2 linked regions of the Syntrophobotulus glycolicus DSM 8271 genome follow. The protein of the gene in region 1 binds, or shares a complex with, the protein of each later gene. Links are inferred from orthologs where the notes say so. Each region holds a gene or a part of one and is shown on either strand. Other genes may lie near its edges. The genes, in order: rny and pfkA.

The links.
Region 2: rny (region 1) and pfkA share a complex: the UniProt entries of both Bacillus subtilis proteins name them as parts of the possible RNA degradosome complex. The link is inferred for Syntrophobotulus glycolicus DSM 8271 from one-to-one orthologs.

What each region holds. Positions count from the first base shown.
Region 1 is NC_015172.1:2,227,059-2,242,776, reverse strand. Bases 5,596-8,485 are described here. They hold rny (ribonuclease Y), read left to right. Parts: upstream 5,596-6,211; coding sequence 6,212-7,759; downstream 7,760-8,485. Other genes in these bases: SGLY_RS11005 (hypothetical protein), read left to right, coding at 7,946-8,458; SGLY_RS17160 (regulatory protein RecX), read left to right, coding at 5,596-5,892. In the rest of the region: SGLY_RS11040 (phosphate ABC transporter substrate-binding protein), read left to right, coding at 1-752; 30S ribosomal protein S12 methylthiotransferase RimO, read left to right, coding at 870-2,198; pgsA (CDP-diacylglycerol--glycerol-3-phosphate 3-phosphatidyltransferase), read left to right, coding at 2,192-2,812; SGLY_RS11025 (competence/damage-inducible protein A), read left to right, coding at 2,993-4,228; recombinase RecA, read left to right, coding at 4,358-5,404; more of SGLY_RS17160, read left to right, coding at 5,419-5,595; SGLY_RS11000 (TIGR00282 family metallophosphoesterase), read left to right, coding at 8,488-9,261; SGLY_RS10995 (stage V sporulation protein S), read left to right, coding at 9,396-9,656; SGLY_RS10990 (dipeptidase), read left to right, coding at 9,742-10,695; SGLY_RS10985 (PHP domain-containing protein), read left to right, coding at 10,732-11,586; SGLY_RS10980 (aminotransferase class I/II-fold pyridoxal phosphate-dependent enzyme), read left to right, coding at 11,602-12,801; SGLY_RS10975 (hypothetical protein), read left to right, coding at 12,828-13,073; acs (acetate--CoA ligase), read left to right, coding at 13,489-15,450; SGLY_RS10965 (HD domain-containing protein), read right to left, coding at 15,547-15,718. UniProt on the Bacillus subtilis protein: Endoribonuclease that initiates mRNA decay. Initiates the decay of all SAM-dependent riboswitches, such as yitJ riboswitch. Involved in processing of the gapA operon mRNA, it cleaves between cggR and gapA.
Region 2 is NC_015172.1:2,076,323-2,091,999, forward strand. Bases 12,829-15,677 are described here. They hold pfkA (6-phosphofructokinase), read right to left. Parts: upstream 14,813-15,677; coding sequence 13,844-14,812; downstream 12,829-13,843. Other genes in these bases: SGLY_RS10315 (cell division FtsA domain-containing protein), read right to left, coding at 12,829-13,811; SGLY_RS10325 (DnaA ATPase domain-containing protein), read right to left, coding at 14,855-15,451; glnA (type I glutamate--ammonia ligase), read right to left, coding at 15,500-15,677. Also shown: SGLY_RS10255 (NADH-quinone oxidoreductase subunit 5 family protein), read right to left, coding at 1-429; fusA (elongation factor G), read right to left, coding at 947-2,953; spoVB (stage V sporulation protein B), read left to right, coding at 3,166-4,704; SGLY_RS10270 (hypothetical protein), read right to left, coding at 4,758-5,006; 5'/3'-nucleotidase SurE, read right to left, coding at 5,003-5,779; GTP cyclohydrolase I FolE, read right to left, coding at 5,838-6,404; SGLY_RS10285 (tetratricopeptide repeat protein), read right to left, coding at 6,496-7,677; SGLY_RS10290 (phospholipase D-like domain-containing protein), read left to right, coding at 7,874-8,896; SGLY_RS10295 (hypothetical protein), read right to left, coding at 9,020-9,460; panB (3-methyl-2-oxobutanoate hydroxymethyltransferase), read right to left, coding at 9,595-10,431; SGLY_RS10305 (TIGR04086 family membrane protein), read left to right, coding at 10,551-10,919; lgt (prolipoprotein diacylglyceryl transferase), read right to left, coding at 10,906-11,694; more of SGLY_RS10315, read right to left, coding at 11,697-12,828. UniProt on the Bacillus subtilis protein: Catalyzes the phosphorylation of D-fructose 6-phosphate to fructose 1,6-bisphosphate by ATP, the first committing step of glycolysis.

The sequences.
Region 1 (15,718 bases):
TTGTCAGCAGGGGACCGGGAGCGATCAGCGGTATGGTCACGATTGCCGGATCCACCTCGGCCCAGACTCTTTCACAGGATTTAGGTTCGATTTTTATGACCAAAAACCCTAAGGTATTGATTAATGTTTCCGGAGGAGATACGGCGCTGGGCATTCAGGCAACACAGAACAAAACCGTAGATTTCGGTGCCGTGTCCCGCGAACTGAGACCTGAGGAAACAGGCCTTGTAGCTGTGAAAATTGCTTATGACGGTTTGGCTATAGTTGTTAATCGGAATAACCCTGTTTCAGAGTTAACCATTGAACAAATTCAAGGGATATACAATGGGAAGATGACAAACTGGAATCAAGTAGGCGGAAAGGACGCCCCCATTTTATTATTGAACCGGGAGGAAGGTTCCGGAACTCTTGAAGTGTTCCGGGATAAGCTGCTGGGGAAAGAAGCGGGTAAAGCGGGAACCGTTTGCAACTCCTCAAGTGCTGTTGTGGAAGCTGTGAGCAATAACCAAAATGCTGTCGGCTATGTTTCTTTCAGTGCTGTTGATGATAAAGTCAAGGATTTAAAGATCAATGGGGTTGAATTGACGGTCAAGACGATGAAAGAGAAAAAGTACCCGCTGATCAGGCCCTTATATTATGTCTACAGCGAAAGCTCACCGCTCAGTGAACAGGCCCAGTCTTTTCTGAACTTTATCTTCAGTGAAGAGGGACAGCGGATTATTGGAACCCATGGATACAGTCCCTTAAGCTGAGCTTGAAATAGATTGTTTATTTTATGAAAAAATAGGCATATAATTAATAAGGTCATTTTCCGAAAGCATTCAAATTAAGCAAGTATTTTTGACGGATTAAAATCGAGGAGTGGACAGTTGAAGAAAAAAGTCGCGGTGATTAATTTGGGCTGTCCCAAAAATCAAGTTGACAGCGAAGTTTTAGCAGGTTTTTTGGTCCGAAAATATCAGCTGGTTGACGAGCCGGCCAAAGCCCATATCATCATTGTTAATACTTGTACCTTTATTGATGAAGCGAAACAGGAATCAATCAATGAGCTTTGTCAAATGGTGGAGTATAAAAAAAATGGGATTTGCGAGAAAGTCATTGCTACAGGTTGTATGGCACAGCGTTACGGTAAAGAGCTGATTGAGGAAATCCCGGAACTGGACATGGTTCTGGGCGATGGCAACCTAGCCAATATCCTAGATCATATCGAGGAAGCAAAAGACAAACGTTTGCTCACCTGGCAAGAAACACAGAGCTTTCTTTACGATGAAAAAATGCCCCGGCAAAGGTTTGAAGAAAGTCATTATGCCTATATTAAAATTGCGGAAGGATGCAATAACCGTTGCAGCTATTGTGTCATTCCACAGATTAAAGGTTCTTACCGCAGCCGGACAAAAGAATCTATTCTTGGGGAAGTAGCGTGGCTGGCTGAGCAGGGTGTGAAAGAAATCATCGTTACGGCTCAGGATACGACAAGATACGGTATGGATATCTATCAAGGGCTGGAATTGGCTAATCTGCTTGCGGCAATCGCAGAGATTGACGGAATTGAATGGATCAGGCTTCTTTATTGTTACCCGGAAGTGTTCACGGATGAATTGATTGAAGTGATGAGGAAGGAACCCAAGATTTGCAAATATTTGGATATTCCTTTGCAGCATGCCAATAATAAAATCCTTACGGAAATGAACAGAAGATATTTGAAGCAGGATGTCGAAAGGCTGATCAATAAATTAAGAAAAGCCATACCTGATATTGTCTTGCGTACGACCTTTATTACCGGGTTCCCGGGAGAGGGAGAAGAAGAATACGCCGAACTGCAAAATTTTGTCCGGGAAATGAAATTTGATCGCTTAGGTGTTTTTGCCTATTCGCGCGAAGAAAATACTCCGGCCGGAATGAGAAAGGATCAGGTTCCTGAAGAAGTGCGGGAGGACAGAAAGAACAGACTGCTGGAACTTCAGGCTGAACAGGCTGAGGAAAATCAAAAGAAATGGATTGGAAAGACCGTCAAAGTCCTCTTGGAGGAACGGCTCGATCATACCCAGTGGCTGGGACGCAGTGAGGGTGATGCCCCGGAGATAGACGGGCAGGTTTATGTCAGGGCGCAGAAAAAAGAATTCAGTACCGGAGATATGATTGAAGTCACGGTTACCAACGCAGATATTTACGATTTGGAAGGAGAAGCAAGATGCTAAATCTTCCGAACATCCTGACATTAGTCAGAATCGTTATGGTTCCGGTTTTTATGGTCATCCTTCTGTTGAAATTGCCGGGAGGCAAGACGTATTTTGCCTATCAGAATTTCGTGGCGGCGGCGATTTTTATCATTGCGGCAGCTACCGACGGTCTGGATGGGTTTATTGCCAGAAAACTTCATCAGGTGACCAATTTGGGGAAATTTTTGGATCCCCTGGCAGATAAATTGCTGGTTTCTGCCGCATTGATATCGCTTGTACAGATGCATAAAATTTACGCCTGGATTGTCTGGGTCATTCTGGCCAGGGAATTTGCAGTCACAGGTTTACGGGCCATAGCGGCTGCCGATGGGGTAGTCATCAGTGCCAGCAAGCTTGGGAAGATCAAAACTGTTTCCCAGGTAATCGCCATAAGTATAATGCTGTTAAATGACTGGCCTTTCTCCTACCTGGGGATTTATCCGGGAAAGCCTTTAATTTATCTGGCTTTGGTGTTGACCATAATTTCCGGGGTGGATTATATTGTTAAAGCACGTAAGTTATTAAGCAAAAAAGATATCGGGAAGGTCAGAAAAACAATCAGGGCATCAAGGATCATCCGGAAAAAGAAATAAGAACGATTTATCGGAGTAAGGAAAGCAAGAATTACCGCAAAAGGAGTATTCTTGCTTATTTATTTTGACGGAATGAAGCGCCGATTCGACAAAAAAATCATCCGACAAAGAAAAAACGGAATGATCAAAGAAGGATAGGGTATAATGACAAATACATCAAACCTGTAGGAGGATATGTCAATGAAAGCAGAGATCATCTCGACAGGAACGGAGCTTCTTCTGGGAAAAACGTTGAATACCAGTGCAAATTACATCACCGGGCAGCTTTCAGGTCTGGGCATTGAAGTCGATTACCATACGACAGTAGGAGATAATAAGGAGAGACTGCAAGAAGCATTAAAACAGGCCATACATCGGTCTCAGCTGGTCTTTCTCACCGGCGGAACGGGCCCTACGGCCGATGATATGACAAAGGACCTGGTTGCGGAAGTCCTGGAACTGAAAATGGTTTTTAACCAGGAAACAATGGAAAAGATAAAGGACTTTTATTATGCGGAAAAGAAAACCCCTCCAGGGTCGGACAAACAGGCCTGTTTTCCCGAAGGTTCTCAAATCGTGCCCAATTCGGTAGGGACGGCGCCGGGGGCGATTATCGAAAAAGAAAACCACACCGTCGTTATTTTACCCGGGCCTCCGGGTGAATTGCAGCCAATGTTTGAGCAGCATATTTTACCGGTTTTGCGGCATAAACTTGAGAACCATTGTGAGCGATTGTATACCAGGATTTTAAAAGTCTTCGGCCTGCAGGAAGCGGAATTGGAAAAGGAGCTTCAGGGACTGCTGGGACAAAAAAATCCTTTTATCACATTGATCGACGGCCATACCTTTATGGACCTTCGTTTAACGATCAGGTCAAACGATCAATCGGAAGCCTGCAGGCTTCTGGATTCAGAAGAAGCAGAAATCAGGAAAAGGCTTGGCAGCAGGATATTTGCTGTGGATAACCAGACCCACGCATCTGTGACCGGAGATTTGCTGCGGCAAAATAAACTTACCGTTTCAACAGCGGAATCCTGCAGCGGGGGACTGCTGGGAGGGGCAATAACCAATGAAGCAGGCAGCTCCGATTATTACCTTGGAGGGGTGATTACTTACGCTAACGAGGCCAAAGAAAAGCTTATCGGGGTTCAGGCCGAAAGCCTTCGAAAATATGGGGCGGTCAGTGAGACTGTGGCGAAAGAAATGGCCGAAGGGGTAAAAAGAGCTCTGGGATCTGATTTGGCGCTGGCAACAACCGGCATTGCCGGGCCGGGCGGCGGAAATGATGAAAAGCCGGTGGGCCTGGTGTATATTGCTTTGGCGACTTCTGAACATACTGAAGTAAAAAGGTGTCTGTTTAACGGGGACAGAAAATCCATCAGAAACATGACGGTTGAAACAGCAATCAATATGCTGAGGTTGTATTTGCTCGAATAAGGAAAAATAAGAAAAGATTTTCTCTAATCAGAAAAAACCGTTTGACAAAAAGTTTGAAGAATTATTATAATAAAATAAATCGAACATATGTTTTGTTTCTTGGAGAGAATTAGAGGAGGATACAGAGAAATGTCAGGTACAGATAAACTCAAAGCCTTGGATATCGCTTTAGGACAAATAGAGAAGCAGTTTGGCAAAGGAGCAGTCATGCGTCTTGGCGAGGCTTCAACAAAAATGGCGATTGAAGTCATTTCTACCGGGGCCTTGGCTCTGGATGTGGCACTGGGAGCCGGAGGAGTGCCCCGAGGAAGGGTAGTGGAAATCTATGGACCGGAATCCTCAGGAAAAACTACAGTGGCTTTGCATGTGATAGCTGAAGCGCAAAAGGCGGGCGGAGTTGCGGCCTTTATTGATGCGGAGCATGCTCTTGATCCCGAGTATGCCAAAGCACTTGGTGTGAACACGGATGAGCTGCTGATATCACAGCCCGATACGGGTGAGCAGGCTTTGGAAATCTGTGAAGCTCTGGTTCGAAGCGGAGCAATTGATGTTGTAGTGATTGATTCGGTGGCGGCGCTTGTGCCGAGGGCGGAAATCGAAGGGGAAATGGGAGATTCTCATGTTGGCTTGCATGCCAGACTGATGTCTCAGGCCCTGAGAAAGTTAACGGGAGCAATCAGCAAAAGCCGGACCTGTGTAGTGTTTATTAATCAAATACGGGAAAAAGTCGGGATCATGTTTGGCAACCCGGAGACAACCACAGGAGGCCGGGCTTTGAAGTTTTATGCTTCCGTAAGGCTTGAAGTGAAAAAACAGGATGTGATTAAGCAGGGACAGGATGTGATCGGAAACAGAACCAGAGTAAAAGTAGTCAAGAATAAAATTGCCCCTCCTTTTAATCATGCGGACTTTGATATCATATACGGGGAAGGTATCTCGCGGGAAGGCAGTCTGGTAGATTTGGGAGCGGAAACAACGATAGTAACAAAATCGGGGGCCTGGTATTCCTATCAGGGGGAGAGGCTTGGGCAAGGAAGAGAAAGCGCCAAGGAATATTTACGCGATCATCCTGAGGTCAGGCAGGAAATAGAAGCAAAGATACGCGAGAAGCTATTGGTTAATAAAGGCAAGAGTCCTGCAAGCAGTGAAGCTGATCCGGAAAGCAGCGAAGAGTAGCGAAAGGAGCATTGATGAAGAGCGCTCTAAGCGAAGCCTTGAAAATCATTTCCCGCCGTATGGTCACATCAGATCAGCTTGAGACCAGGCTGAGCGGGAAAAATTATCAAAAGCAGGAAATCAAAGAAACGATAGAGAAGCTGAAAGCTTGGAATTATCTTGATGACAGGCAATATGCCGAGGCCTTTTGCAGAGCAAAAGCCGGAAAGTATTCGCGGGCTCGCATAAGACAGGAACTGGTCGTCTCAGGGATAGGAGAAGGAATAATTTCTGAAGTGCTTGAGAGGCTTTATCCGGAAGAGGCTGAATATGCTTATCTCAAGAGCATTCTTTCTAAATACATGGAAGAAGAAAAAAATAAAATGGCAAGAAGAGAAGCCAAAAAACAAGCCGAGAATATCTGCCAAAAAGTTGGACAAAGATTATACCGAAAAGGGTATCCTTATCGTTCTATTCAAAGAGCGCTTGAAGAATCAAATCATATTTAAAGAAAAAAGAGAAACAAATTAATTCGTAAGAATAGAAAAAACATTTTTGTGGCATTCCTTCAAGGAATGCCGCTTGACATTGCAGTTACATTTCATTAAACTAAAATTTGTAGACTTTGTCTCTTGAATTAATAACCTTAACGGTTTCTCTTATATATTTTTTTCTTGAACATGGAGTGCGTGACAAGTAAAGATATTTAAATATACAAAGGGAAAAGTATATCCTTGTTGGGTTAGAATGAAAGAGGCTGGTCATACCAGTTTTTTTTAGTGTTAATAAAAATTTATTTATTCATTTATTACTAAGGAGGTGAAAAATGTGGGATCATCAGCAATATTTGGCGTATTAGGCATATTAGCTGGGTTGCTGGTTGGTGCTGTTGCTGGTTGGCTTGTTCGCAGAAACGTTGCTGAAAAGGCGATTGGCTCTGCTGAAATAGAGGCAAAAAAGGTCCTGCAAAATGCGGAGGCCAATGCCGAAGCGAAAAAGAGAGAATCTGTTGTAGCTGCAAAAGAAGAAGTAATGCAGATCCGGAATGAGGTTGAAAAAGAAACCCGGGAACGCCGGAGTGAGTTACAGAGAATGGAAAGGCGTTATCTGCAAAAAGAAGAGACCCTGGAGAGAAAAATTGAGGCGATTGAAAGAAGAGAAGATCATTTAATTAAAAAAGAAGCAGAAGCCGAAGAACATAAAAATGAACTGAAAGAACTTGTCAATAAACAGATGGCGGAACTGGAAAGATTATCAGGACTCACACCGGAAGAGGCAAAACAGATTCTGTTAAAAAGTGTTGAGGATGAGGTCCGCTATGAATCCGCCATAATGATTAAGGAAATTGAGGGCAGGGCAAAAGAAGAGGCGGAGAAAAAGGCAAAAGACATTATTTCTCTCGCTATTCACAGATGTGCGGCCGATCATGTGGCAGAAAGTACAGTATCGGTTGTCGCCTTACCCAATGACGAAATGAAGGGCAGAATTATTGGACGTGAGGGCAGAAATATCAGAGCATTGGAAACCCTTACAGGAATAGACCTGATCATTGATGATACTCCTGAAGCCGTGATTCTGTCCGGATTTGATCCAATAAGAAGAGAAGTGGCCAGATTGGCCTTGGAGAAGTTGATTGTCGACGGTCGGATTCATCCGGCCAGAATTGAAGAAATGGTTGAAAAATCGCAAAAAGAAGTTGAACAGAAGATTCGTGAGGAAGGTGAACAAGCCACCTTTGAAACAGCTGTACATGGAATTCATCCCGAAGTGATTAAATTGCTCGGTCGTTTGAAATTCAGGACAAGTTATGGGCAGAATGTGCTCAAACATTCTATCGAGGTATCACACCTTGCGGGACTGATGGCCGCGGAATTAGGTGTTGATGTTCAGATTGCCAAACGCGCGGGGCTGCTGCATGACATCGGTAAAGCTGTTGATCATGATACAGAAGGAACTCATGTTGAAATCGGCGTAGATATTACCAAGAAATATAAAGAATCCTGGGATGTGATTCACGCAATCGAAGCTCATCATGGCGATACAGAGCCCAAGACAATCGTCGCAGTATTGGTTGCGGCCGCCGATGCGGTTTCTGCCGCACGTCCGGGGGCCAGACGCGAGACACTGGAAACATACATTAAACGTCTTCAAAAACTGGAAGAAATTGCAGAGAACTTTGAAGGTGTCGAAAAATCTTATGCCATCCAAGCCGGAAGAGAGATCAGAATTATTGTGAATCCGGAGAAGATTGATGATGTATTGGCACCGAGAATGGCTCGCGATATTTCTAAAAAAGTCGAGGAAGAGCTTGATTATCCCGGACAGATCAAAGTGGTGGTTATTCGGGAAACCAGAGCTGTTGATTACGCAAAGTAATTCCTGATCTAATTTTTGATTTGTATGATCATTGCTCCAGCACAAGGCGGGTGTCTGAAAAGATTACCTGCTTTGTTCAATGATTCGGGTTATATTACCAATCAATCCGAGAAGGACATCTCATGATATTTGCAGAATAATCAAGGATATATTTTATATTCAGAAAGAGAATAGGAAGGAAATAAGATGTCTGTTCATGATCCAGTCAATATGAGTAGCAGTTATAGCAATTATTCCGCCAACTTGTTGGTTTCCGCTTTGCTGAGATATCCGGAAATAGGCACGATGAGTTGTGTGCGGGAAAACCAGGCTTTGGTCATAAAATTCATCGTTACGGATGATCATAACTATGAAAGCTTAGAGAAAAAGCTTAGGCAGGCGTTGGAGATCTATCATAAAATCGAAGGAAGAAAAATGAGTCTTTTTGAGATGAATATTCAGGGATCTGATCCAAGTATCCTGGTGATTAAAAGAGATATTGCCAGCATGTCTCAGACTGAAATGAATCTTCTGGTAGAGATGATCAAAATGGAATGCGGAAAAAATTTAGTTCAGGAAGAAAGCAACCTGCCGGAAGATGATATCATTTTTCAGGACGAGGTGATTAATCATATGCTGGCTGTGCTTCGTTCTAATGGTACTGAAAAAAGCTTTACGGCAGTACGTGAAGAGGGAAAAGTACTTGTATTTAATGGATAATGATTCTGTTCGATTGGGTGGTGAAACGGGTGAATGTTTTATTTATTGGTGATATTGTTGGAAAACCAGGAAGAGAGGCAATCAGGAAATACCTGCCTGAACTTCGGGATGAGTACAAACTGGACTGTGTCATTGCCAATGCGGAGAATGCTTCCGGCGGCAGGGGTCTGACGAAGGATGTGGCCCGGGAGATCTACCAGCATGGAGTAGATGTGATTACGATGGGTAACCACGTATGGGATCAACGAGAAATTATACATTTTATTGATGAGGACAATAAACTTGTCCGTCCCGCCAATTATCCCAGAGGGGTACCGGGAAAGGGTTTTTTGGTGTGTTCTAAAAATAAGATTAAAATTGGGGTCATTAATCTTGCCGGGCGGGTTTTTATGACCCCGCTGGAAAATCCATTTACCATGATCATTTCTTTAGTCAATAAAATCAGGGAAGAAACCCCGATTATTTTAGTTGACTTTCATGCAGAAGCCACATCGGAAAAAGTCGCCATGGGATGGTTCCTTGATGGAAAAGTCAGTGCGGTATTGGGAACACATACGCATATCCAGACAGCCGATGCCAGAATATTGGACAATGGAACAGGCTATATCACGGATGCGGGGATGACCGGCCCGCGGAATTCGGTTTTAGGAGTCAAAAAAGAAATCATAATCAATAATTTTCTAACTCAAATGCCGGCCAGATTTGATGTGGCAGACGGAGCTGTCCAAATCAATGGCGTCTTTTTAGAAATTGATTCTCAAACAGGTAAAGCGAAAAAGATACTCCCTCTTCAAAGATATTAAAAAACTAATTAATAGAATTAATTGAAAAAAATTCAAAAAACTCTTATTGGATAAAAAGGATTTTTTTTCTATATCACGAATATGTATAACATGAAGTGGAAATACATGTAAACGGTTAATAGGAGGTATTTTGAATGGATGTCTTAAAAGTCTCAGCAAAATCAAGTCCAAATTCTGTGGCAGGAGCGTTGGCTGGGGTCATTCGAGAAAAGGGCGGGGCCGAATTACAGGCTATTGGGGCAGGTGCGCTTAATCAGGCAGTTAAAGCAGTTGCGATTGCCCGAGGATTTGTTGCTCCCAGTGGAGTTGATCTGGTTTGTATACCGGCTTTTACTGATATCCAGATTGAAGAGGAAGAACGGACAGCGATTAAACTAATTGTTGAGCCGAGATAAATGAGTATAAAAAACCACCTGCCTTTGGGCAGGTGGTTTTTTATACTTGATGAAGAATATTAATTTGACGGTCATGGAGGTACTTATGGGGAAATTCCGGATTATTGACGGTCATTGTGACAGTCTTGGCCAGTTGGTTTCAGGGGAAAGGAGTCTTGTGGAGGAAACTTTGACAGGGCACTGGGACCTCGTCAGGGCCCGCAAAGGAGATATTGCTCTGCAGTTTTTTGCCGCTTATATCGAAAGTGAATACAAGCCATTTCTGGCGCGGCACAGGGGTCTAGAGCTGATCGAAGCAGCCCTTGCCTTTGTTGACCGCAACAAAAATGATGTTTGTCTGGTCAAGGATAAAGAAGATCTGGCCAAACTGGGCCAGGAGGATAAAATAGGATTATTGTTAAGTGTAGAAGGCGGAGAAATTCTGGGGGAAGATCTGTGGATGCTGGATATTATTTTTCGCCTTGGAGTCCGCAGCCTGGGATTGACCTGGAATCAGCGCAACGCCATAGGTGACGGAGTAGGAGAAAGGGAGAGCTGTGGCAGGTTGTCCAATTTCGGGAAAGAAGTCATAAAGAAAATGAATGCCTTGGGAATGTTAATCGACGTTTCCCATCTCAGTGAACCTTGTTTTTGGCATGTGCTGGAAATTTCCGATCAGCCGTTTATCGCTTCACATTCCAATGCGTATTCCGTATGCGCTCATCCCCGAAATCTCACGGATCACCAGTTACGGGCGCTAAGAGACAGAAAAGGTCTGACCGGAATAAATTTTTGCCCTGATTTTGTAAAAATGAACGGCAAAGCGTCAATCCCGGATTTGGTTGAACATATCTGCCATATTGCGGAAATCGCGGGTATTGAGACTATTGGACTGGGATCGGATTTTGATGGAATTGAGGAAACACCCCGGGGTTTGGAATCGGCCGCAAAGTATCCGGCATTGCTGGAAGAATTAGATAAAGCTGGTTTTAGTGAAGAAGAAATCCAGAAAATATGCTATGAGAATTTTGAAAGAGTGCTGAATGATGTGCTAAAATAGCTTCATATTCTAATTTACGCTGAAAGGGCAAAAAGGATGGCAAATAGAAAGATGAAAATGAACATTGAAGCTGATCTGCATTGCCATACAAACATGTCCGACGGCTTGATGGATCCGGCGGAGGTTGTGAGGATCGCGGCCCAAAAAGGCTTAAGCGCCCTTGCGATTACAGACCATGACACGATTCAGGGCTTTGCCGAAGGGAAGAAAGCAGCTCTGCAATACAACATAGATTTTATTCCGGGCATTGAGATTAATACAGATTGGTGTGGCAGGGAAGTTCATATTCTCGGCTATGGGATTGATCCCGAATCCCGGGAATTCAATCATAAGCTTGCTGTGATCAGAGACAAACGCAAGGAGAGAATCAATAAAATTGTGGAGAAGCTCAGGGGATTGGGCCTGGACATTAGCATTGAAGAAGTGGAGAGTAAAGGAAAGGGAGTATCTATCGGCAGGCCTCATGTAGCTCAAGTATTGGTTGACCGGGGTTATGCCCGGAATGTAAAAGATGCCTTCAGCAATTATTTGGGGATAGGAACGCAAGCCTATGTGCCGAGATACAAGCTGAAACCCGAAGAAGCCATTGCGATGATCAGAAAGGCAAAAGGGGTGGCTGTACTGGCCCATCCCGGAGCGCAAGGTCTTTTTTGGGAAATAAGCCGCTGGAAAGATGCGGGACTTCAAGGGATTGAGGTCTATCATCCTGAACATCATGAAGAGAGTATAGAAAAATATACAGGATTGGCAGCCAAAATGGGACTGGTGATTACCGGGGGATCAGATTTTCACGGGGAAAGCATTAAACCGGGAATCGGTATTGGCGACTGGGGAGTGGATAAAATCACGGTTGCCGGATTAAAAGAGTTGTTTAATCGCCAAATCTGCTGAGATTGGAGTAATAGAATGAACATTGCCCATAGAATTCAAGGATTTGAACAATCAATCTATTCCCGTCTGAAAGAATTGAAGGAAGAAATTTTTCGGGAAGGTACGGCATTAATCGATCTCAGTATTGGGACCCCGGACATGGCGCCGCCGGAAAAGATTAAAAGAATAATCAGCGATTGTGCTCTGGATTCAAAAGCTTATGACTATACATTAACCAGAGGCACGGAACAAATCCGGCAAGCTTGTGCAGATTGGTATAAAAGGCGTTTTGATGTTGAATTGGACCCTCAAAGTGAGGTTCTGCCCCTGATGGGCTCCCAAGATGGGCTTTCCCATATATTTTGGGCTTTTGTGGATAAGGGCGACTATGTGCTGGTTCCGGACCCCGGGTATCCGATTTATTCAGATGGGCTGGCTCTTGTTGAGGGAATTAAAGCACCCATGCCTCTGAAAGAAGAAAATCATTATTTGCCGGATTTATCATCGATCGATGGACATACTGCGCAAAAAGCTAAAATGATGATGCTGAACTATCCGAATAATCCAACGGCAGCAACGGCACCTCTGGATTTTTTTCAGGAGGTTGTTGCTTTTGCCAAAAAAAATAATATTATTGTTTGCCATGATGCCGCATACTCTGAGCTGTATTTTGAAGAGCCCAAGCCCCCGAGTTTCTTACAGGCCGAGGGGGCCAAAGGGGTAGGAGTGGAATTCCATTCTTTGTCCAAGACCTATAATATGGCCGGAGCAAGACTCGGCTTTATTGTGGGCAATGCAGAGATCATCAAAGCTTTGGAAACAGTGAAATCCAATATTGACTATGGGATATTCAGGCCCGTATTATCCGCCGGTGCGGCAGCATTATCGGGAATTTGTGATGAGGCGGCAAAACGAAACCGGGAAGTGTATAAGAAAAGAAGAGATATATGGATAGCAGGCTGTGCTCAGGCGGGATGGAAGATGCCGGTTTCCCAAGCATCAATGTATATCTGGGCTCCTGTTCCGACACAGCAGGATTCTTTTTCTTTTTCCAAAGACCTGGCTAAGGCCGGTGTTATGCTTATTCCGGGAGCGGCTTTTGGCAAACACGGTGAAGGATATGTGCGAATTGGCCTGGTGCAAGAAGAAAAGGAGATTGAGAAGGCGGTTGAAATTGTCCGGGATTTTTTAAATAAGAGGATTAAAAAAGATGCTTCAGGTATAGAATATGAATAAAATATATCTATATTTGGGAGCAGAAAATGAATACAATAAACCAAGAGACAATAAGCCTCAAAAAAAGGGTTCTGGAGCTGGAAAAGCAGCTTGATCATTTGAGATTAAGCAGAAGGGTCCTGATGGATCTCTTAGAACAGGTTGAGAAAGAAAAGGACAATTTAATGCATAAGCTGGGAAGGAAAACGCAAAAAAATCTCTTGACCGGGAAAAACGTCTGTCACAAACAAGGGGCAGTTTTAGAGATAAAAAATTACTTAAGAAAATCATAATTTTCATCAAAAACATATTGCTTTTTCCTTTCTGATCATATACTATAGTCTAAAGGTGATGAAACACTGTTTCTTATAGTAAAACGCTGATGGTAGGAGGGTTGCTTTGATGAAAAGAAACAAACCTGTTAGAACAGAAATAAGGACCTTAAATCGACTTAGGAGTTTAAATCAGAACTAATAAAAATTTTTTTATTAAAAATGAGAAACTGCGTTTTGTTATATGAAACAAAGTTTGCGGTTTTTAGTAAGTAATAGAGAAGCCCTAAGCAAATAATCTAAAGAAAATAAAAATGGCTATAGAGAATAGCGATAAAGATGGGTATCTGGTTAATTTTCAGCATAATATGAAACGAAGTTTTAATATGCGAAACAAAAGGTGCTAAAGTATTGATTTTAGATGGAGGGAAGAAAAATGGCTTTGACAGAACAAGAAAGAAATGAATACAAACAAAAAATAACAAATATAGCAAATAGCTTTCAATCCAAAAAGGCCAATGATCATCTCAGAAGCAGAACTGAGGAAGCGGAAGGAAGACTTGAATTTTGGCAGGAAAGGGCTTCAACGTTAAGCTGGTTCCAAAAATGGGATCAGGTTCTTGAATGGAGTTACCCTGATGCCAGATGGTTTGTCAATGGAAAGTTAAATGCTTCCTATAACTGTCTTGATCGCCATTTAGACAGCTGGAAAAAGAATAAGCCGGCTTTGATTTTTGAGGGGGAAAAAGGAGACCATAAGGTTTACACATACAAAGAGCTGCATGCCGAAGTAAACAAATTTGCCAATGTTCTCAAGTCGCGCGGTGTCCATAAGGGTGAGATTGTCACAATCTATATGCCCATGATTCCGGAAGCCATCATCGCAATGCTGGCTTGCGCAAGACTGGGAGCGCCGCATAATGTTGTTTTCGGCGGCTTCAGTCCGGAAGCATTGAGAGAGAGGATCAATGACACAAAATCAAGATTCCTTATTACCTGTGATGGCGCTTATCGCAGAGGAAACCTCCTGCGTGTAAAGGAAAATGTTTGTGCGGCCTTGAAGGAAGCAGACAGTGTTGAAAAGGTATTTATCGTTAAACGCGCCAATATTGATATTGAAATCATTGGCGGCCGGGATATCTGGTATCATGAGGCAATGGAGGAGGCCGGTGAAGACTGTCCGCCTGAAATCATGGATTCTGAGGATATGCTGTTTGTTCTCTATACCAGCGGTTCAACCGGCAAACCTAAAGGGATCGTTCATACGACCGGCGGCTATCTGACAGGGGCTTCAACAACCCTGGAATATGTGTTTAACATGAAGCAAGATGATGTTTACTGGTGTACCGCTGATGTAGGCTGGATTACAGGTCACAGTTATCTTGTTTATGGTCCGCTTCTCAACGGGGCTACGATTGTCATGTATGAGGGGGCTCCGGACTATCCGTCAAAGGACAGATACTGGGAAATTGTCCAGAAGCATGGTGTGACCATTCTGTACACCGCACCGACCGCAATCAGGACATTCATGAAGTGGGGAGTATCCTATCTGGAAAAATGGGACCTTTCAAGCCTGAGAATCCTCGGAACGGTAGGGGAGCCAATCAACCCCGAAGCATGGAACTGGTTCCATAAAAATATTGGCGGCGGCAGGTGCCCGATCATGGATACCTGGTGGCAGACTGAAACCGGAATGATTATGATCAGCCCGCTTCCCGGCACCAATCTGAAACCTGGATCGTGTGTAGCTCCTTTTCCGGGGATTAAAGCTGAAATTGTTGATAAGAGCGGACAGCCTGTTGCTCCGGGAGAAAAAGGCTTTATTGTCATCACTGAGCCTTGGCCTTCAATGCTGAGGACCATTTATAATGATCATGAAAGATTCAAACAAACTTACTGGAATACGATACCGGGTGTTTATTATGCCGGAGACGGTGCGAAATATGATGAAGACGGGTATTTTTGGGTACTGGGCCGTGTCGATGATGTCATCAATGTCTCAGGGCATAGGATCGGTACAGCCGAGGTGGAAAATATTCTGATTGAACATCCGGTCGTGGCGGAAGCTGCTTGTATAGGAAAGAATCATGAAATTAAAGGGCAGGCAATTGTCGCTTTTGTGACCCTCAGAGAAGGTGTATGCCCAGATTCGGACTTGGTGGAGCTGGCGGAAGAATTGAAGAAACACATTGTTCTTCGAATCGGGGCGATAGCCAGACCCGAAGATATTTACCTCACGAAAGAATTGCCCAAAACAAGAAGCGGCAAAATCATCAGAAGGATTCTCAGAGATATTGCCGAAGGCAGAATGATCGGAGATACGACAACTCTTGATGACGGGTTCAATCTGGAAGAGGTGATGAAGAATATCCTGGTATCCAGTAAAAACGAAGCTTGAGATACATTCCCATAAAGAGGCTGTTGCAGCGGACTAAAATGTTCCTGCAACAGCTTCTTTGTGCGCTTCTGTTGAGTTGATCGATCCTTTTATCGCCTAGTTTCGGTTATCGGCATGATAAAGTAACAGACCGAGGTTTGATTTCGGTTTATGATGATGTTTGATTAGATGCTGAACCTCAGGGGTTGCTCCTGTCTTGCGGGCAAGAAAGCTCCCCCATATAGGGTGTCTTTTATGAATCCTGATCGTTTTTGTCAATAAATTTTTT
Region 2 (15,677 bases), 150 kb from region 1 along the record:
TACTGCGATAAGCGTACCAATAATTCCGATGATCAAAGTCATAATCAATGAAAGATTATCGACAAATAAATTATGTGTTGCATGTATTTCGCTTCCATGAGCAACTTCAAACCAAATGACCAGCACAGCTCCGATCAGCATCAGAAGTGCGGCCAGAAATTGCTTATAACGAATGGAAATCCCGATGATCAATGCAGCCAGAGCCACCTCGATCGCAAACATGCCCAAGCTGATCTCATGAGCATATTCTCCAGCCTCAAAATATACTGCCCCCGTTTGAAAATACTGTACAACTAAAAATAATGAAGCCGCAATAATGGCAATTGATGATGCTCCAACGATTATTTTCCTGATGAACAGTTGTGGCAGAATGAGCAAGAGAAACGCTACAATTATCGGAAAAAGTATTAAAAAAACCATTGTGTTCATGTTGGCATCCTCTTTCCCCTCAAGTAGAATTTAGCGTAACCATAGAATACAGAAACCAGACACTTGAAACAGTCCAATGCTTCATATTGGACAATAAGAATCTCCTGTTTCTTCCAATCACTCCTTTCAATTCAATATCGCTCTATTCGACGATATTACGTTTTTTATATGAAGAAAATAGGCTTACAAGTCATGTTTATTATAATGATAATCCGTCATAATAGCAACTGATATAGATAAACTTTTCACAATGCTTTCCTAAAATTTATTGTTGTTCATCAAAACGCTCTGCCATATTCAAACTATTCTGCTAATATTATAAACAGAATCTTGCATTTCTATAAATAACCGGATTAAATTTACAAAGATTAACGCATTTTTCCATTTACCTTCAAGGAATTCTATCCTAATCTCATTTGATCAAGCAAGCAAATCAGCAATAAAAACTGGCGGTCATCCCGTCAGTTTTTATTAGCTACTTTCCCTTATTTCGCGTTTGCCAGAGCCAATATCTCAGTTACGACGATTTCAGTTGCTTATCCCTTTCTTTCTCTTCAGCCTGATATGATTTGAGCTTAGCCACCAGAGCATCTGTCAGCCGGGAAGGAACTTCTTCATAGTTATAGAAGCGGAAGGTAAATGTCCCCCTGCCCTGGGTAATCGAGCGCAAATCTATGGCATACCGCATGAGTTCCGCTTGGGGCAAATGGGCTTTAATGACTTGCTCTTTGCCGTCAGGCTCCATGCCTAAAACCTTGCCCCGTTTCGTATTCAAATCCCCGATCACATCCCCCATGAATGCTTCCGGAACACGAACCTCAACTTCGGCCACCGGTTCCAGCAGGACAGCCCCGGCCTGTTCGGCACCTTTACGGAAAGCTAGGATCGCGGCCAGCTTGAACGCCATTTCCGAGGAATCCACACTGTGATAGGAACCGTCATAAAGTGTAAATTTGACATTTGTCATGGGATAACCGGCAAGAAATCCTTCATTCATGGCTTCGCGCAAACCCTTCTCCACAGCGGGAAAATAGTTGCGCGGCACAGATCCTCCAAATATCTCTTCCTTAAATTCAAAATCCTTGCCGGGATTGGGCTCGATTTTTATCCATACATGTCCGTACTGCCCATGCCCGCCGCTTTGCTTCTTATGTTTGCCTTCAACCTTTACTGTCTTTTTGATGGTTTCCCGGTAAGGTACCCGGGGGACGTCCATCTCTACCGCAACCCCGAACTTGCGGAGAAGTTTTTCACTTACGATATCTAACTGGGTCTCTCCTCTGCCCGATAGGATGGTCTGTTTTGTCTCGGTATTTTTTTGGACACTGATTGTCGGGTCTTCATCCATCAGGCGATTCAGGGCTGTGCCCAGCTTATCTTCATCTCCCTTGCTTTTCGGCTTAATGGAGACCGGCAGACAGGGCAGGGGAAATTTGATCCCATCCAGTTTGACCATTTGGTCTTTACCGCAAAACGTGTTTCCGGTCTTCGCTTCCTGAAGCTTGGCGATCACAGCGATATCACCGGCAAATACCTTTGCGGTGTTTTCCTGATTTTTTCCTCTGAGGAAAAATATCTGGCCCATTTTTTCATCGGCTTCCCTTGTGGAATTATACACAAGCGTTTCGCTGGAAAATGAACCGCCATATACCCGAAAAAAGGACATTTTCCCCAAGTAGGGATCGGCCAGAGTCTTAAAGACCAATGCTGCTTTATCTTCAATAGGAGCCGGAGCCGGGACATAATCCACTACAAATTGGGTAAGCTCTTGCACCCCTATATTTTTTTCCGCGGAACCAAAAAGGACCGGAACGATAATATTCTGAGCCAGGGCTTTTTGCAAAACTGTTTTCAGCTCGGCATCCGTAATCTGTTCCCCGTCAAGATATTTCATTAAAATATCATCATCGGCTTCAACTACTGTTTCCAATAAAGTATCCTTAAGAATTTCAGCCTCATCACTGTATTCCGGAGGAATCTGAGACTGTAAAATATCGATGATTCCTTTAAAGTTTTCTTCTTTTCCTACAGGTATCTGCATCTGGACAAAATGGGTCTGAGGATACGCCTGCTTGAGTTCCTCAAGAATCTTTTCGGAGGCGGCGTTTTCCCGATCCATTTTATTGACATAGATGATTCTGGGCAGTTTCTTTTCCTCCATCATGTCCCAGATCATTTCCGCCTGAACCTCCAGTCCGCTTGCCCCGCATATGACCAGGACCCCTGTTTCCGCTACCCGCATCGAGCTGATCACTTCACCGATAAAATCCGCATAACCCGGTGTATCCAGAACATTGATTTTTACTCCGTTTGACTCAACAGGAACCAAAGATGTGCTGATCGAAATCCTGCGCTGAATTTCTTCCTGCAGATAGTCTGATACTGTGTTTCCATCAGCAACTTTGCCTATTCTGTTTATTGCGCCTGAATGAAAAACCATGACTTCAGCCAAAGAAGTTTTGCCACTGCCTCCGTGGCCCATTAGACAGATGTTACGAATATTGTTGCTTTCGTAGATCTTCAAATGTCATCTCCCCTTTGCTAAAATTTCTGAATATTGAAATTGATCTTATTATAGATCATTTCCCTACAATAAGATATGTTTTTTAAAAATTTGGAAAATGAGGTGTTGTCCGCTCCATTTAATTATTCTGAACTCTTAGGTATTTGCTTTGATCCGGCCGCATAAGTTGAATAAACGCAATGCTGATTTTCATTATGCCCAAGGAGATGCCCATGCCGAAGAAAAGCTTAATTCAAGGTGCCATCATTCTCTTTTTAGCGAATTTGTTTAACAGGATACTGGGCTTCATCTATCAGTACTTAATCATGAAATATGTCGGCAGCGAGGCCTATGGCTTGTACCAGATGGTCTTTCCCCTCTATATGACAATTTTAGTTTTTTCTACCGCGGGGATTCCTTTAGCGGTCTCTAAAATGATTGCGGAAAAGATTTCTTTGGGCCGGGAGGGGGATGCCGCAAGAATATTCCGGGTTGCCATCCTGCTCCTCAGCTTTTCCTCTGTTGTGGTTACCCTACTCATCTACATCAATACTCCTGTGATTGTTGCCAAGTGCTTCCCGGACGCCAGAGTTTTTTATGTCTTCAGAATATGTATTCCCGCGATCTTCATTGTTTCGGTCTCTTCTGCTTTCCGGGGCTATTTTCAAGGTCATCAAAACATGGTCCCTTCCGCCGTCAGTCAAATCTGCGAGCAATTATTCCGGATTGTCGTCGGCTTTTATTTGGCCATCAAGTTTTTGCCTTATGGTATCGAATTCGGGGCCGCCGGTCTGGCCGTTGGTATGCTGGTCGGAGAGTTCGCCGGTCTTTTCGTGATCATGATTCACTACCTGATCAGCCGAAGAAAGCGTACTCACCGTCCCCAAGCGGTTACCCGCTACCATGAGATCATCAGAGAAATGTTCGGTCTCTCCCTGCCTGTTACCGGAAGCAGACTGGTTTTCAGCGGCCTTTCCGCACTCGATGCGGTAATTATCCCCCGTCAACTGCAGGCAGCCGGTTACTCTTTAAGAAAGGCAACGACACTTTTCGGTGAACTGAACGGGACAGCCTTCACTTTGCTTGCCTTTCCCAGTGTCTTTACTTTTGCCCTGGCGACTTCTCTGGTCCCGGCCATTTCGGAAGCAGTGGCAAAAAAAGAATACAGGCTGGCCAGATCCCGCTGCTCAGACTCCATCCGCCTGACCATTCTGATTGGGCTCCCCTGTATTGTGATCATTTATTGCTTTGCCGATCTGTTTGCCGGTATTTTTAACAGCTCCGATATCGCACCGATTCTGAAACTGCTTTCTCTAGGGGGAATATTTACCTATCTTCACCAAACCACAACAGGGATTCTGCAGGGACTTGGCAAAACCCATTTGCCCCTCGTTCATTCCGTGATTGGCGGCATGATCAGAATTCCCCTGATGATTTACCTGACTGCGATGCCGCACTTGGGTCTTACCGGCACTGCCGCCGCATATTTAATCGGGTTTTTCATCGTCGCTGTTTTGAACATGATTGCTGTCAATCATTATATTAAATTGAATCTGGACTTCGAGAATATTATTCTCAAGCCCTTGATCGCCGGAGCCGGGATGCTCCTGCTGGTGTTTCTTTTCCTCCGGTTTGCCTTACAGACTGTTGCCGGCAGTCTTTTGATCTCAGTGGCCGGATTAATCGTTTATTTCAGTATTTTGCTTTTTAACGGCGGCATGCGTAAACAGGACCTAAACAAAATCCCCATTCTCAATAATCTTTTCAAATAGAAGAAATGTTCATCACCAGCCGATGTGCTTTCCTTCATTCATTAAGGTTCCCCTTAGAGCCACCTTCTGAACTTGTCCTTCCATTGCCAATAGGAAAACAAAATCAAAACCGCACCGATAATGACGAACAATATCTTATAGATCACATATAGCTTGATTACCGACAGTAAAGATAACACTAAGGCAAACAGTGCCGGTAACACAATGATGATTCTCAGATTAAGAGGCTTGCCCTTTTTTCTGGATGATAAAAAGATAAAAAATAAAACAATAAAATAGAAGAAAAAAATGCCTAATTTCATTCGTTACTCCGTTCCCTCCGGCTCCATTCAGACAATACCTTTATTTGCTCATCGTCTGTCAAGTCACTGTGCAAAGGCGTAATCGAGACATAACCGTCTTTTATCGCCATCAGGTCCGTATCCGGATCATCCTGAGATATGATTGAACCGCTGGTCCAGTAGTAGACCGGACCGAAAGCGCTTTCCTGACACTCAAATTTATTATCATAGATTGTCTTTCCCAGTTTGGTGATCTTCATTCCCTTCCAGTCTTCCTGATGACTGCCGGGAAAATTAATATTTAACAGGCTGGCTCGGCAGTTCTGAAGAAATTCCTCCTGGCCGATCCATTCCCTGATTAATCCCGCGGGTTCCGTATAATCCACCATCTCGCTTTGGGCCAGGGAAACCGCAATTGAAGGGACTCCCAATAGAACACCCTCCATGGCCGCCGCCACTGTTCCTGAATAAAAAACATCACTCCCCAGGTTCCAGCCATAATTTATGCCGGAAATCAGCAGTTCCGGCTTTTGGGAAAAAAGATCCCCCTGAAGAGCCAACTTTACGCAGTCGGTAGGTGTACCGTCAACTGCAAAACCATATACGTTTTGTCTCAGCTCATATTTTGTCACAAATAACGGCTCATGGATCGTGATTGAACGGCCTGTCGCCGATCTTTGCCCGGCAGGGGCCACTATGGTTATTTCATGCTTATTTTCTTTGCTCAATTCCTGATACAACGCCCTTAACCCGGCCGCAAAATACCCATCATCATTCGTCAGCATGATTCTCATGAAAATCTTTAATCTCCTTGCGTCCCCTTCATTCCCCAGGGATTTTCATCACCGATTGTTATTTTCCCATGATCAGAGAAAAAGCTTCCGCTCTGGTTGCCGAGCTTGTTTGAAATATTCCTCTTACTGCTGAGGTTACTGTTTTGGAGCCGGGCTTTTTAATTCCCCGTAAGGTCATACACATATGTTCAGCCTCAATGACCACCAGAACACCCCTGGCTTCCAAAGAATTCTTTATGGTATCGGCAATCTGGGTTGTCAACCTTTCCTGAAGCTGGGGCCTGCGGGCATAGCCGTCAATCACTCTGGCCAGCTTGGATAACCCTGTCACTTTACCGTTGCGCGGGATATACGCGACATGAGCCTTTCCGAAAAAAGGAAGCAAATGATGTTCACACATGGAATACATCGGGATATCCTTGACAATGACCATCTCTTCATGGTTTTCATCAAAAATCACTTGCAGGTGCTTACTTGGATCATCATGCAAGCCCGCAAAAGCTTCCGCATAAAACTTCGCTACTCTTTTCGGTGTATCGATCAATCCTTCTCGTTCAGGGTCTTCACCAATTGCTTCGAGCAGCATACTTACCGCCTGTTCCAGCTTCTGAGTATTGATTTCCATTCCTATTGCCTCCTGTTATTGCGTCAATGACTAAAAACCTTTCTTCATATTATAATACATCTAAGCAAATTCTAAAAATTCTTTGCTATGGTTAAGCTAAGCCATAAGAGGCATTGTAACAATCAACGGCAATAGAGTGCTTCTCCATATTGTCGTAAACATTCCCCAGCAGCATCCAGGCTCCCCCATTATTGGGGTTAACATCCAGGATCTTATTCAAATGGACGATCGCTTCATCCCACATTGCCCTTTTGACCAAACACACACTTAAATTATAGAGTATGGTCTGATCATCCGGGGACATGTTCAAAGCGGAGCGGTAATAATCGATGGCTTTCCTGAACCTGCCCATATGATAGAGGATAAAGCCCAGATTATTCAACATAATGTAATCATGATTATTTAAGAGGTACGCTTTCTTTAATAGGGAATAAGCCTCCTCAATTTTATTGTGATTACTTAATATTCCGGCCAGATTACAAAGGACATCGTAGTTGTGCGGTTCATATTTTAAGACTTTCCGGTAAAGTCTTATTGCTTTATTTACCTTTCCGCTTTGAGCAAGACAATACGAATTTCTGGCCAGCAGCTCTATACTCCCCCCACACCTGATTGCTTTGGCAAAGCATTTGCCGGCATAGTCTATATGATTGAGTTTAAGCAGTGTCTCCGCCTTCATCTCCCAGCAATAGGAGTCGAACGGCCTGATTCGGCAGCAGCCGCAAAAACAGTGATAAGCTTCCTGATAATCTCCTTTGGTAAAATAAAGGCTGCCCAAACGAAGATTGGCTTCAATATGCTGCGGGAAGGCTCTGATCGCTTTATTCAGGCACTCAATCGCCTCCCCTTCCTCGTCTCTTTCAAAATGAATGTTTGCCTTGATGTTCCATAGATCTGCTGTCGGTCTGTCACGGGTCAAAGCGCATTCAATGTTTTCCAGAGCTTCTCCCAGCTTTCCCAGCTCATAACAGCATTTTGCCAAAAGGGGCCAGACCTCATTCTGATTTGCCAGCCTGTGCCCATTCTGACCTATCATCACTTTACGTGACAAGTGCTGATAAGCTTCCGCCCAAGCGTCGTTCTCGATCAAAACCTTGATTTCAAGTAGAGATAACTCCTCAGTTCCTTCTTTCATTTTACCTAAAACATTTTGGTAAACGCTTTTCTTCCTGCCGGTTAATAACCAGCGGTATTCTTCCATCTTCCCGGACAAAAATGGTTTGGTCACAAGAGCCTTGCGCTGAAGATTGGCAATGAGAGATTCGATCATCATCGTCATAAACACTCCTTTCCTCTATGGGGGATATTCTTGGAAAGGAGCTTCTATCCCTCCCTGCCATGACGATTTTCAATCCCGAAATTGTGCCTGAATCAGCGGCCAAATCAGATGATGTTTATTTTTTCGTAATTATTTACGAAAATATGTATAATAACATTAATAAGAATTTTTATCATGATTAGGAGTTTATATGTTTAAAATCAGGTTGAAGCTATTGATCTTCATTTTATTCCTGTCCTTCATCCCGCTTAACGGCTGTAACATATTTAAATCAAAGGATGCAGATATCGAAAGAATATCCCCCTTATCACCCGACTCTGTCCTTTTTGATTCCCAAGCGATAAAAACTCTGACTATCAATATGATTAATCATGCCGCAAAATCCGTCTATCTTCAGCAGTTTGCCATGGATGACCAGGACGTGCTGAAGGCCCTTGTGGAAAAGGCCCATCAGGGAATAGACGTCAAAATTCTATTAGACCCCTGGCAAAGAGAAAATGAAAATACCCTGAATTACTTAAAAAATGAGAATCTTTCCGCCCAGCGGTATCCATCTGAAAAAGGACAGTATGACAGGGTAAAATATATGGTTGTTGACAACCAGACTGCTGTCTATTACGGGGCGCCTCTGACCTCCGCCGGGTTCAGCACCCATACGGTTGCTGTTCAATTGAGCGGTACCAGTGTGTCAACCATTTCTAATTCTTTCAGCAAGGATTGGGAATCTACAACAACGAACAAGCTCTCGATTGACGAGAATCCTTCTCTGATCGAAGATCAGATTACCTTTTCTGTCAACGCCGGAATTAAACAAACCCTGCTCAACCGGATCAAGGCTGCCCAATCAACAATTTGGATCGAAGTAGATCAGCTTACAGACACAGAGATTAAAGATGCCTTGATCGCCGCCCAAACACGCGGCTGCACTGTTCAGATCATTGTCAACCCTTCCTCTGCCCCCGGCGGGTCGACTTCCGTCAATGAGATGAAGAACTCCGGTATCGCTGTCCGCAGCTATAAAAACCCGGCCAACCTGCCTCTGGGCTTTAACTGGGCCATCTTTGACCAGAAGACCGTCCTCATGAGCAGCTCCGGCTGGACATATTCTGCTTTTGTCATGTGCCATGAATCCTCGATCACCATCCCGTCCCCTGATATTGCCGCTAAAGTCAGCAGTGTCTTTCAGCAGGACTGGGAGAAGGCGACTCCGTAAAAGACACCCACAAGAAAGCTAAAATGGACAGAAATTATTCTGTCCATTTTAGCTTAAGGGGGACGTTAACGAAACTATCGTCTCGTTAACGTCCCCTTTTTTTCGCCCTTTTCAGGGAATTTTTTACTTGTTGACCAGCTTATCTTCAACATCCGCTACTCTGTCCTGCAGTACGGAAATCGTCATCTCCTGAGTCCTGATTCTTTGCCGGAGCTGTTCCAAAAGATTGGACATACTCTTAATCTGCCCGATCAGCACCTCTACATTATCTGGATCTGTCTTTATCTCAGAAAATTTATTCTTTTCCTTATCGGCTCCATCTCTGGTCTCATTTAAGTATTTAAATTTCCCGTAACGGGTATTCCTCCCTTGTTCAACGGCAATGATCCCATCCTCTTCCAGGATCTGAATCGCTTTTTTCAGAGTTATGCTGGCGACCCCGGTTTCCATTTGTATTTCCGAATAGGCGGCTTCAAATTCCTTTCCTTCATTTTTTTTCGCTAATTTCTCAAAACAATCAATAAACTTTTTATATGTCTTATCCTTAAGTTTCAATTCCTTCATCCTTTCACTAAAGCTGTATTCTTTTTCACGATATTTTATGTTATTTATACTTTTTTTCTCTGATCAATATAATTATATATTCTTTGCCCCAAAAATTAAATACAAAACGATAAATATTAAATTTCAGATATTGGTTATTTCAATTCTTTGTCTATTCTGTTCATGATTTCTTCATCTATTTTGTAAGAATGTTCTTCTGCGGGAAAAACTCCGGTTCTTACATCTGCACAATAACGTTTTAAGGCTTCAACCGCTTTTATTCCTAACGTGTCATACTGTTTCACAAACTTGGGCACAAACTTATCGTATAAGCCCAATAAGTCATGATAAACGAGAACCTGGCCGCTGCACTCATTGCTCGCGCCGATTCCTATTGTCGGAATATCTATGGCTTCCGTAATTTTCCCCGCCAGCTTAGCCGGAATAGCTTCTAAAACCAGCATGAAAACGCCTGCCTCTTCCAGAGCGCGGGCATCATGAAAAATCCTCCGGGCACTGTCATAGTCCTTCCCCTGAACCTTGAATCCTCCCAATTTCGTGATGGTCTGAGGCGTTAACCCGATGTGTCCGACAATCGGAATCCCGGCTTTGACAAGGGCTGCCGCCATCTCCCTGATCTCCTCCCCGCCTTCCATTTTCACCGCGTCCGCTCCGCCTTCTTTCACCAGTCTTGCCGCATTATGCATAGCGTCCTCAATCGTCGCATAACTCATAAAGGGCAGGTCCACAACGACAAAGGTATCGTGAGCTCCCCGCCTTGCCGCTTTGGCATGGTGCAGCATTTCCTCCATGGAAACGGGCACTGTAGATTCATATCCCAGCACAACCATTCCCAAAGAATCTCCCACCAGAATCATGTCGGCCCCTGCTTTTTCTACCAAGCCGGCACTGGAATAATCATATGCGGTGACCATTGTAATTTTTTCTTGTTGGCGGGACATCTTCCAGAAATCAAGAATCGTTTTCTTCATCATCCAAACCTCTTTGTTTTTATTCTCAGATAAATATTATCCGGACCACAAGACATAAGCCTTATCTCCCAAGCATATTTTGTATTGTTACAATGTTGCTGCGGCAAGGAGGTAACTTCATGGAAAAAACATTTCAGCTTTCCTTAATCATCAAAGGTCTTCTGGTTTCTGCCGTCATTTCGCTGATTTTGTCCCTGGTCCTTTCTTTAATCTACTATTTCTCCGATCTATCTGAGTCCGTTCTTTTCAATTTTTTGTGCACCGCCCTTGGCGTTTTTGGCGGAAGCCTCTTTATTTCTTATAAAGCAGGTTCAAAAGGCCTGTTTTACGGTCTCGCCGTCGGAATTGGTTTTGTGATCTTTACGATGATCCTTTATTTCGTGTTCAGTACAACCGCTCTATCCTGGCTGGTTTTAGGCGAAAAATCCGCTGTTTCGATTTTTTCCGGGTGCCTGGGCGGTATGACCGGGGCTGTTATCCGCCGTTAGCCGGATGTCTGCTTTTGACTTTAAGATACCCCAGAATGATTATGGCTAAAATAATTGTTACCGCACTGGTCCATTGGGCAGCTGTCCAGCCAAACAAGTATCTGATGCTGTCCCCTCGGAGATACTCCAGAAACATCCTGCAAAAATTATAAGAAACAAGGTAAAAGAGAAAGATAAACCCCGGAGTCCACTTTCTGATCTGTAAAATCAGAAGGATGGCAAAAATGACGATATCAATCTGCCCCTCCCATATTTCCGCCGGCCAAAGAGGCTGAGCCCCATAGGTCTCGGCTGCTATCGTCTGTGAAGGGTAGAGGATTCCAAAATTCCCTCCGGTCGGCGCTCCGAAAGCGTCTCCATTTAACAGATTGGCATCCCTGCCGATACTCTGCCCCAAAATCACAGCCGGGGCCACTAAATCGGCAAATTCCCAAAATGGCAGCTTATTCAGCTTAACATAGAGAAATCCGGTTATTAATGCCCCGGCAATTCCGCCCTGAATAGCCAGGCCTCCATGCCAGACAGCCAGTATTTCTCCCGGGTTTGCACTGTAATAGGCCCAATCAAAGAAAAATACTTGCCAGGCCCTTGCTCCGACCAGGCCTCCGATCAGGACTAAAGGGGCAATATCCAGAATGTGAGGAATGTACTCCTCCTTTTTTTGCACCTTGGCTAAGAAAACAGCTACACCGACACTGAGAACAAAGGCCAGAACCAGAACCGTTCCATAGGCCCGGATCGGGAAACTTCCAAGATGAAACCAATATTGATGCATGTTTAACCTCCAGTTGTCCAAGTCAAGGCAATCCGGTCTCCCCGATTGAGTTCGCTTGAATAATCCGCATGCTTACCATTGACCATCATCAGCAACCTGGCATTTTCCGGTCTCTTTTCCAGATCAAGATAATGCGCCAATACATCTGCCAGAATCGGTTTTTGTTCAAAAGCCGCCGCTCTGATCTCCATCCCGTTCTCCAGAAACTCTTCACCATTCATCTCTTGACCACGATAATAGAACTTCACTTCTTTCGGCGGCAGCAAGGTTTCCTCATTATTGACGAAAAAGTTCATGGGCTCCGGTGTATAGTTTAATTGGTTTAAATTGATTCTTTTCGGAATATAGACAACATCGTCTTCCTCCTGCAGCAGGTATTCTTCCGTCTCAATTTCTCCGTTGACATAGTAATCAAGTTTACTGGAAATGATTTGTTCCGACCCATTAATCCAGATGCTCAGCTTTTTTTCTTTCATTTCCGGCAGCTTTTCCCGTTCGATGAGCTCTCCCAACGTCACGGTTTCTTCCAATTCAATTTTCGCGCCGTCTTCTAGCCAATCTTCCAGAGAGGCCTTTTTCTCATTAACCTTAAGGAGAGGAGCCAGCTCGATTTCCTGACCATTGACATAGACCTTCTTCTCCGGCAAGACTTCAAGAACCTCTCTCAGCCTGACCTTCGCATCACTGCCCTGGGTAGCGGGAACAAACTCGATGACATCATTAGGGGCTAATTGCCGGTCTAAGCCTGCCGGCTCGCCATTTACCATGATTTCCGCCTGGCCGCCCAGTCTTCCCTTGATCACCTGCATATTGCCATTTACCCAAAAGAGTAATGCCAAGCCCGGTTTGCCCGAAAAAAACCTTGGATCGAGCCCCGCGGCCAACAGGGCTTCCGCTACCGTAGCAAGATGAGTCTCAAAAATCGGAACAGATTTCTCATTTACACCGACCGTATAGTATTTTAAACCCTTATCCTCCAAGGCTGTGATCCCTATCCCTATGGGTGTAATGACATCTGCTCCCTTCAATGAGGAGTCGCCTGTAATCTGTGTCAATCTTTCTCTGATCTGAATACCTACTCTTGCTTTAGACAATTGCAGTTTCTCTGCAATGCAGTCGACCAGATTGGGAGTCAGACTCCCGCCGCCGATCAAAATGAGGGCCTGAGGCGGTTTACCGTTTAAATCCAAAATTTCCTTGCTGATTTTTTTTGCTAATTCATGGACACAGGGCTGAATCAATTCTTCGATATCTTCTTTATTTGAAATCGTCTCCTGACCGAAAAAATTACTAAAGATAAATTCCGTGTCTGTTGATAATCTTCTTTTGACATCCTCCCCTTCCTGAAAATCCAGCAGATAATGCGTGCAAATCGCCTCTGTGATTTCATCTCCGGCCATCGGGACCATACCGAAGGAAAAGAAGGTCCCTTCATTTGTCAAGGCAATATCTGAAGTTCCTGCCCCAATATCAACCAGAGCGAGGTTCATTCTCCGCATATCCTGTGGTATTGCTGCCTGCCCGGCCGCAATGGGCTCTAAAGTCAGGCTCTGCATTTTCAGTCCCACTTTTTCCAGAACGGACAACAGCCCGTCGACAACTGTACGGGGTAAGAATGTTGCGATGACTTCAACACCGATCTTTTTTCCACGCTGTCCGGAAATTCTGGATAGCTGCTCATCCTCAACACTCTGGGAAACCGTACTGTAACCCGCACAATAATAAGCGGATTCTTTCGCGGGATCGATCATGGTCTCTATTTTTTTCCTGGCTTCCTGCACTGCCTCCATTTCCAGGGCCAGAATATCTTCCTGCCGCCAATGCATAATATAGGTTTCTTCCCGGACCGCGGAAGCCGATTCTGTTTTTAACGCTCTGCCGGCGGCAGCCACAGCCACCTTATCCAAAGTCATACCGGTTTTTTGCTCAAGGCTGTTCTTCACTTCTTTAACGGCCTGGGCCACTTCTTCCACATCGTGGACCTGACCATCATACATCGCCCGTTGTCGATGTTCAGTTCTGGCACTCGCCAGGATCTCATAACCCGCTAAATTTTTCTTCAGCACCAAACCCATAACCACCCTGGTGCCGATATCCAACGCAAAAACAGTATCCATTTCCAACACCTCGTCTAAGAGCTCTGCTTCGTCTAAATTGCCAGCTCATCTGCAGTTTGATAAATCTTTTCTTTAGAGTATGGTTTGGGCGCAAAGGCAATATCCAGGCTTTTGGTGACGATTTCGTTTCCCGAAGAAGCGATCATCACTTCCGACTGTCCTTCCAGCAGGGCCTCTACGGCCTTGGCCCCCATAAGACCTGCCAGCACGGCATCCGCTGAAGAAGGAGACCCGCCCCGCTGCACATGTCCTAAGATGGTCACCCTGTTTTCAAATCCTGATTGATCTGTGAGCTGTCTGGCAATATCGATCACATTTCCAGCTCCTTCAGCCACCATAATAATGCTGTGGTTCTTCCCTCTTTGAAATCCTCTTCGCAATTTTTCACTGATTTCTTCCAGGTCAAACGGAATTTCGGGAATTAAAATCGATTCAGCACCCGTGGCCAACCCCGCGTGCAGAGCGATATCCCCACAGTTCCTGCCCATTACCTCCACCACAAAGACGCGTTCATGAGAAGTGGCCGTATCCCTTAATTTACTTACGGCCTCGACGACAGTATTTACAGATGTATCGAATCCGATGGTAAAATCTGTTCCATTAATATCATTATCGATCGTACCCGGAATCCCGACGACCTTGATCCCCAATTCGGCTAATTTTTTTGCTCCCCGGTATGTACCGTCTCCGCCAATCGCCACCAAAGCGTCTATTCCTCTGGCAATAAGCTGGTCTGCCGCCAGCTTTTGCCCTTCGGGCAAAAGCATCTCCTTGCACCTGGCGGTTTTCAGGATCGTTCCCCCGCGATGGACAATATCGGCTACAGAACCAAGTTCCATTTGCGTGATCTGACCATTGATCAAACCAGCAAAACCATGGTATACGCCAAAAATCCTCAGATTATGAAATATTCCCTTCCTGACGACAGCTCTTATCGCCGCATTCATCCCCGGAGCATCTCCTCCGCTTGTCAACACGGCAACCTTATCAACAGCCCGCATGCCTATCACTCCATATCTTCGTCATTTTTACTCCGGACTTCCCTATGAGGAATCCCGCAGAAGTTCCATGGTATTTTTCAGATTTACCGGCGATTTCAACATGATCTGATCAATATCTATTTTGCCGGAAAAAAATTGTTGATTGCAGTACCTGATGAACTCCTGTATTTCCAGTTTTTCCGGCTGAAAAACCGGTATGCTCACCGAGCTTAATAATCTGGAAGCAAACCTTTCTCCCAGGTAAGCAAAGGACAAATGAAGGCCCGAACAGGATATGGCGAACTTTCCGCCTTGAAGAATAATTGAGTCATAGGTATAGAAAAGCTCTTCTATTGTTCTCTGTTTTCCGGTCAGTTTATGCAGATCATCCAGAATGAAAAGATCAGCTTTCCGAACTTTGTTTCGGAAAGCTTTTATTCTCCCGGCAGATAAGGTGTAAGCAAATTCCCTGGAAAATTTTTCAGCCTGGTAATAAATTGTCCGATACGGTTCGTTTTGCATTTTATGATACAGACTTTTCAGCAGTTCACTTTTTCCGACCCCGTCATCTCCGTAAATGATCACAGTCTGCGGACCGTTCTCCATGGAGAACCTGTCCAGGGCCTTAAACGCAACTTCATTAAATGTGCTGATGAACACCCTTGTCACCCCTGGCAATCATTGTGCCGACGCTTTTTGACGGCAAGATTAATACGTTTCCAGATAATTGTCTATTTCCCATTGATGTACGGCAATCCGGAAATTATCGTACTCTTTTTGTTTCGCTTCAATAAACCTGTTCATAATATGCTCGCCCAAAGCTTCCTTAATCACATCGTCCCGGCCCAGCTCCTCCAGCGCTTCGGCCAGATCGCCCGGCAGGGAA